Linked DNA regions of Bradyrhizobium sp. AZCC 1610. The protein of the gene in region 2 interacts with the protein of the main gene of each other region in a pairwise test. Links are inferred from orthologs where the notes say so. Each region holds a gene or a part of one and is shown on either strand. Other genes may lie near its edges.

Region 1 (3,282 bases), 3.6 Mb from region 2 along the record:
CAGGTAGCGCCTTCGGCACGCAGCAGCTACTGAGCGAGCAGCAAACTGTAATTGACCGTCAGCCCTCGGGGCGCGATGTTAGAGCCGGTCGGGCCTGGAAATGAAATCAGGGCCGGGCCGGCGCTTTTTCGTTTTGAGGCGTTTTCTTAACGGGAAAGCGCTATGATTGATTTGTTTCGGAGGCCTGACGACCCGACGTGACCCAACACTCGCGTGACACCCCGCAATTCTACCTGACGGCGCCCTCGCCCTGCCCCTATTTGCCGGGCCGGCACGAGCGCAAGGTGTTCACGCATCTGGTCGGCGACAAGGCCGGCGACCTCAACGACCTGCTGACCCATGGCGGCTTCCGCCGCAGCCAGTCGATCGCCTACCGCCCGGCCTGCGACCAGTGCCGCGCCTGCGTTTCCGTGCGCGTCGTCGCCAACGAATTCCGTCCCTCGCGCAATTTCAAGAAAGTCCTGGCGCGCAATTCCGACATCGTCGGCGAACAGCGCAGCGCCGTGCCGACGTCGGAGCAATATTCGGTGTTCCGCGCCTATCTCGACAGACGGCATCGCCACGGCGGCATGGCCGACATGACGGTGCTCGACTACGCGATGATGGTGGAGGACAGCCATGTCGAGACCCGCATCATCGAATACCGCAAGCGCGGCGTCGATACCGGCATCACCGGGCGCGGCGAGGAACTGATCGCGGTGGCGCTGACGGATGTGCTCAGCGACGGGCTGTCGATGGTGTATTCGTTCTTCGAGCCGTCGCAGGAGAGCCGCTCGCTCGGCACCTTCATGATCCTCGATCACATCACCCGCGCGCGCAGACTGGGGCTGCCTTACGTCTATCTCGGCTACTGGATCGAAGGCTCCAAGAAGATGGACTACAAGGGCCGCTTCCTGCCGCAGCAGCGGCTGGCGCCATCAGGATGGCTGCGAGTGGACGCATCGGGTGAAATGCTGTCCGAGCCGCAGGATTGAGGAATTCTCGTAGCCCGGATGGAGCGCAGCGAAATCCGGGGCCGCTAGCCAAGAATCCCGGATTGCGCTGCGCTCCATCCGGGCTACGAACCTACCTCACCCGAAAAACGTCTCGAACAGCAGCTTCACGTTCAGCGCGACGATCACCCCCGCGACGATCCAGGCAACGGCCGCCACCGAACGCGAGATTACAAAATCGCCCATCTTGCGGCGGTCGGAAACGAACTTCACCAGCGGGATCACCGCGAACGGCAATTGCATCGACAGCACGACCTGGCTGAAAACCAAAAGCTGGCTGGTGCCGCGCTCGCCATAGATCGCGGTGACGATCACGACGGGAACGATGGCGACGCCACGCGTCAGCAGCCGCCGCGCCCAGCTCGGCAGGCGCAGGTGCAAAAAGCCTTCCATCACGATCTGGCCGGCCAGCGTCGCCGTCACCGTCGAGTTGAGACCGGAGGCGAGCAGCGCGACCGCAAACAAGGTCGAGGCTATCCCGAGACCCAGCAGCGGCGACAGCAGTTCAAACGCCTGGCCGATCTCGGCGACCTCGGTCCGGCCGGTCGCATGGAAGGTCGCGGCGGCGACGATCAGGATCGCGGCATTGATGGACAGCGCCAGCATCAGCGCGACGGTCGAATCCGTGGTCGCCCATTTGATCGCCTCGCGGCGGCCTTCGTTCGTGCGCTCATAGGCGCGGGTCTGCACGATCGAGGAGTGCAGATAGAGATTATGCGGCATCACGGTGGCGCCGATGATGCCGATGGCGATGTAGAGCATCTCCGGATTGGTGACGATCTCGGTCGACGGCATAAAGCCCTTCAAGACCGCGGCCACCGGCGGCGCCGCGGCCGTGATCTGGATCGCAAAGCAGACCGCGATCACGATCAACAGCGAGATGACGAAGGCTTCGAGGAAGCGAAAGCCCTTGTTCATCAACAGCAGCAACAGGAAGGCATCGAGCGCGGTGATCAGCGCACCGCCGATCAGGGGGATGCCGAACAGAAGTTTTAGCGCGATCGCGGTGCCGATCACTTCCGCCAGGTCGCAGGCGATGATCGCGGCCTCGCAGGCCACCCAGAGCAGGAAGTTGACAGGCCGGGAAAAGCTGGCGCGGCAGGCCTGGGCGAGATCGCGGTTGGTGACGATGCCAAGCCGCGCGGCGAGCGCCTGCAAGAGGATCGCCATCAGGTTCGACAGCAGGATCACCGACAGCAGCGTGTAACCGAACTTCGAACCGCCCGCGAGGTCGGTGGCCCAGTTGCCGGGATCCATGTAGCCGACCGAAACTAGGTAACCCGGGCCAAGAAACGCGAGCAGACGTCGAACCCAATGCCCGCCAAAGGGCACCAAGATGGAGGAGTTGACCTCGGGCAGACTCAGCTGGGTGCCAGCGGCAGCGTCAGCGCGCCAGCCGTCCTCATTCGGAGCGGTCCCAGTCGGGGTCGCCGGGCTCAATTCGGTGGTTCGTGCATCCATCTCAACCAGATGGGTGAGATAGATTTTATTGCAACTCATTTGCAACTGCATCTAGCGATCACGAAAATGATACCGGCGCCCTGACTGGTAAAGTACTGAAGAAGTGCTTTATGATAATCGCATGATCAAACTGCCGCATGAATCCCCCGGCGCCACGCTGCGCTATGCGCTCCACCCCGACGCGACGGCCATCGCCGCGATCGAAGAAACCTTTGCCGCGTATGAGCGCATGATGGCGATTCTCGCGGAGGTTGCCCCCGTCGGCGCCAACCTCGTCGCGCTTCACGCCCAGGCTTACGAAAAGATTCGTGCCGAGACCGGCCTGCCGGCCCGCCTGGTGACGCTCGGTTTGCGCGACCGCGCCAACTACGTGGCGGGCGCCGCGCCGCGCCGCATCCCGCTCGATGACAAACTGTTCGCAATCAAGGGACCAACTTCACTGACGATTAGCACTGTCCGCGGCCGCATCTTGGTGCCGTTCGAAATACCCGGCTATCTTGCCGGCTGGGAAAGTCCCTTCCCGGCTCACCTGGTCTCGGACGGCCGCGCTTACGAAATCCACATCGCCGTCAAATCGAAATCCACAGCACCGGAGGAGAAGACCATGGTTCACGAGGGTATCCTTGCACGTATGGGCAGACTTCTTGCCGCCATCGCCAGCGAGACCATCGACAATGCCGAGAACAGCAACAAGGTCGCGCTGGTCAAGCAGGCGATCCGCGAGATCGACGCTGGCGCCGATGAGGCGCGCCATGCGCTTGGCAAGTCGCGCGCCGAGGAATTCCGCCTCAAGCGTCGGCGCGAGGAGCTCGATGCCGAAATCGCCGGG
Region 2 (3,123 bases):
TCTCCGGAATGACCGGTTACCGTGAAACGGCGCGTGGCCGGTTTTCCCAGCGCGAGACCGCATCGCTGGTGATACCCCTGATCATCAGCTTCGGCACGCCGTTCCTGATCGCGCTCGGGCGCGAGCCTGATGCCGCCGACCGGCAGCCGAGCTTCGCCGCCGGGCTTTACGCCGGCCCGGTCCTGATCGAGTCCGACGGCGGCGCCGAATGCGTGCAGGTGGATTTCACGCCGCTCGGCGCCTACCGATTCTTTGGCAACGCCGTCGTCGATCTCGCCGCGCGTATGGTCGACATGTCAGACGTGCTGGGCCGTGAAGGCCGGCAACTGCGCGAACGGCTTGGCGCGACGCCCCTTTGGCAAAACCGTTTCGACCTGGTCGAGGATTTTGTTGCTGATCGCGCCAACCACCTGCCGTCCCCGGAGATCGAATTCGCCTATCGACGATTGGCGCGCACGGCGGGCGGCACGCGGATCACCGCGCTCGCGAAAGAGATAGGCTGGAGCCGCAAGCACCTGGTGTACCGTTTTCGATCCGAACTCGGTCTCGCACCGAAGCCGGTTGCCCGCATCATGCGTTTCCATCGAGCCTGTCGGCTCGCACATGCAGGAGAGGCGCACGGCTGGGCCGGGATTGCGGCCGAGAGCGGTTATGCCGATCAGGCGCATCTCGCCCGCGAATTTTCAACCCTTGCCGGCGAAACGCCAACGTCGTGGGCCCAACGGCTGGCCCTGACCGACAGCCGCCTGATGCGCCCGCTGGACGAACTGGCCCGGTAACAAATCTTCAAGCCGGCGCTGCCGCGCTTGGGCATATTGGCGCGGGAGCCATCAGCAAGGAGGTTTTCCGTGACCAACCAAAGCGAAATCGAAGCGCCGCGCATCTATCCGACGATGCGCTGCCGGGATACCGAGGCCATGATCGGCTGGCTGAAGGACGTGGTCGGCTTCACCGAGCGCGTCGTCTACCGCAACGGCGACACGGTGCAGCATGCCGAACTTGCCTACGGCGCCTCGCTTCTGATGCTGGGCCAGTCCCGCGACGACGAATACGGCAAACTCGTCGGCGATATCGGCGGCCGCCGCACCGACGCGCTCTACGTCGCCGTCGACGATCCCGACGCGCTGCATGCCAGGGTCAAGGCATCAGGCGCAAAGATCGAGATGGAACTGCACGACACGGATTATGGCAGCCGCGACTTCGCCTGCCGGGATCCAGAAGGCAATCTCTGGAGTTTTGGCACGTACCGGCCGAAGGCGGACGAGAAGCCGTAGAGCGTTTTCGAGTCCGGCTCAGTTCGTGACGTCGGCGGCCGGCGCGGCCTTGGCGCCGCCCTTGGAGACGGCGACCAGCGCCGGGCGCAGCACGCGCTCGCCGATCATGAAGCCGGCCTGCACGACCTGAACCACCGTCCCGGACGGAACGGATGGGTCGGGCACTTCGTACATCGCCTGCTGGAAGTTGGGATCGAACTTCTCGCCCGATGGATCGAACTTCCTGACGCCGTTCTTCTCCAGCGTGTTGAGCAGCGAGCGCTCGGTCAGTTCCACGCCCTCGATGAAGGCCTTGATGCCAGGGTCGGCGGTCTCCCTGGCCTCGGCCGGAATCGCGTCGAGCGCGCGCTGCAGATTGTCGGCGATATCGAGAATGTCGCGCGCGAAGCCCGTGATGCCGTACATCTTGGAATCGGCAACCTCGCGCCTGGTGCGCTGGCGCAGGTTCTCCATTTCCGCCAGCGTGCGCAGCATCTTGTCGCGCGTCTCGGCCAGTTCCTTGGTCAGTGCCTCATTCGATCCTTCCTCGGGATCGTCGGGCATGATGTAGGGTTTTGAGACCACGGGCTCGCCGGTCTGGGCCGGTTTCACCGCATCATCACTCGGCCGGTTCGGATCGGTCATAAGGCTGCCTTCTCAAAAAACGTATCTGGTTCGATGGGGATTTGCTGAGCGGGATATCGTGCTTTGGGGGTCGAAAATCAAGCTTTCCATAGCGTTTTCGAGCGAAGTGGGCACCGGTTCGCGTGAAGAAAATGCGTCAAACCAAAAAAGTCCGGGATTGAGGTCCTATTCGGGCAGATTAGCCACGCAGCATCCGGCTGACGATCCGGGCGGCGTAATCCACCGTCGGAATCACCCTTGCATAGTTCAGCCGCGTCGGCCCGATCACGCCGAGAACGCCGACGATGCGGCCCGCGGCATCGCCATAGGGGGCGATGATGGTGGAGGAACCGGACAGCGAAAACAGCTTGTTCTCCGATCCGATGAAAATCCTGACACCTTCGGCGCGCTCGGCCCGGCCCAACAGATCGATCACGCCGCGCTTGGTCTCGAGATCGTCGAACAGCGACTTGACGCGTTCGAGATCCTCCAGCGCGTGCAGGTCTTCCAGCAAATTGGCATGGCCGCGCACGATCAATTGCCGGTCGTCGTTGTCGCCGCCGGACCAGCTTGCGATGCCGGCCGCGATCACCTTCTGCGTCAATTGATCGAGTTCGGCGCGGCTCTGCGTCAGCGCGGTTTCGAGCTCAAGGCGCGCTTCCGCAAGCGTCCGCCCGCGAATCCGCGAATTGAGGAAGTTGGTCGCTTCGGTCAGCGCCGACGAGGGCACGCCGGGCGGCAGCGCCAGCACGCGGTTTTCGACCTGGCCGTCTTCGCCGACCAGCACCACCAGCGCGCGCTCCGGCTCCAGCCGCACGAATTCGATGTGCTTCAGCCGCGAATTCGATTTGGCGGTCAGCACCACGGCGGCGGCCCGGGTCAGGCCGGACAGCCGCGTCAGCGCTTCGCCGAGCGCCGCCTCGACTGATTGCGCGCGCCCGACGGATGCGAGCTGGCTCTGGATCGATTCCCGTTCCGGTTCGGTGAGGTCGCCGACCTGCATCAAGGCGTCGACGAAGAAGCGCAGGCCAAGCTCGGTCGGCAACCGCCCTGCCGAGGTATGCGGCGCATAGATCAGGCCGAGCGCTTCGAGGTCCGACATCACGTTGCGGACGGAGGCCGGCGACAGCGGCACCGCGATCAGGCGCGAAATGTTGCGCGAGCCGACGGGGTCGCCGGTGGCGAGATAGCTCTCGACAATTTGACGAAAAATGTCGCGCGAGCGCTCGTTGAGCTGGGCGAGCCC

The links.
Region 1: the proteins of grpE (region 2) and V1279_RS18400 interact in binary tests that used the Escherichia coli proteins (3 or more experiments, as listed by UniProt). The link is inferred for Bradyrhizobium sp. AZCC 1610 from one-to-one orthologs.

What each region holds. Positions count from the first base shown.
Region 1 is NZ_JAZHRR010000001.1:3,707,174-3,710,455, forward strand. Bases 263-3,228 are described here. They hold V1279_RS18400 (Nramp family divalent metal transporter), read right to left. Parts: upstream 2,454-3,228; coding sequence 1,071-2,453; downstream 263-1,070. Other genes in these bases: V1279_RS18395 (arginyltransferase), read left to right, coding at 263-974; V1279_RS18405 (PspA/IM30 family protein), read left to right, coding at 2,575-3,228. In the rest of the region: V1279_RS18390 (RDD family protein), read left to right, coding at 1-33; more of V1279_RS18395, read left to right, coding at 198-262; more of V1279_RS18405, read left to right, coding at 3,229-3,282. UniProt on the Escherichia coli protein: H(+)-stimulated, divalent metal cation uptake system. Involved in manganese and iron uptake. Can also transport cadmium, cobalt, zinc and to a lesser extent nickel and copper. Involved in response to reactive oxygen.
Region 2 is NZ_JAZHRR010000001.1:7,288,811-7,291,933, reverse strand. Bases 96-2,902 are described here. They hold grpE (nucleotide exchange factor GrpE), read right to left. Parts: upstream 1,899-2,902; coding sequence 1,293-1,898; downstream 96-1,292. Other genes in these bases: hrcA (heat-inducible transcriptional repressor HrcA), read right to left, coding at 2,077-2,902; V1279_RS35705 (VOC family protein), read left to right, coding at 894-1,274; V1279_RS35710 (helix-turn-helix domain-containing protein), read left to right, coding at 96-779. In the rest of the region: more of V1279_RS35710, read left to right, coding at 1-95; more of hrcA, read right to left, coding at 2,903-3,123. UniProt on the Escherichia coli protein: Participates actively in the response to hyperosmotic and heat shock by preventing the aggregation of stress-denatured proteins, in association with DnaK and GrpE. It is the nucleotide exchange factor for DnaK and may function as a thermosensor.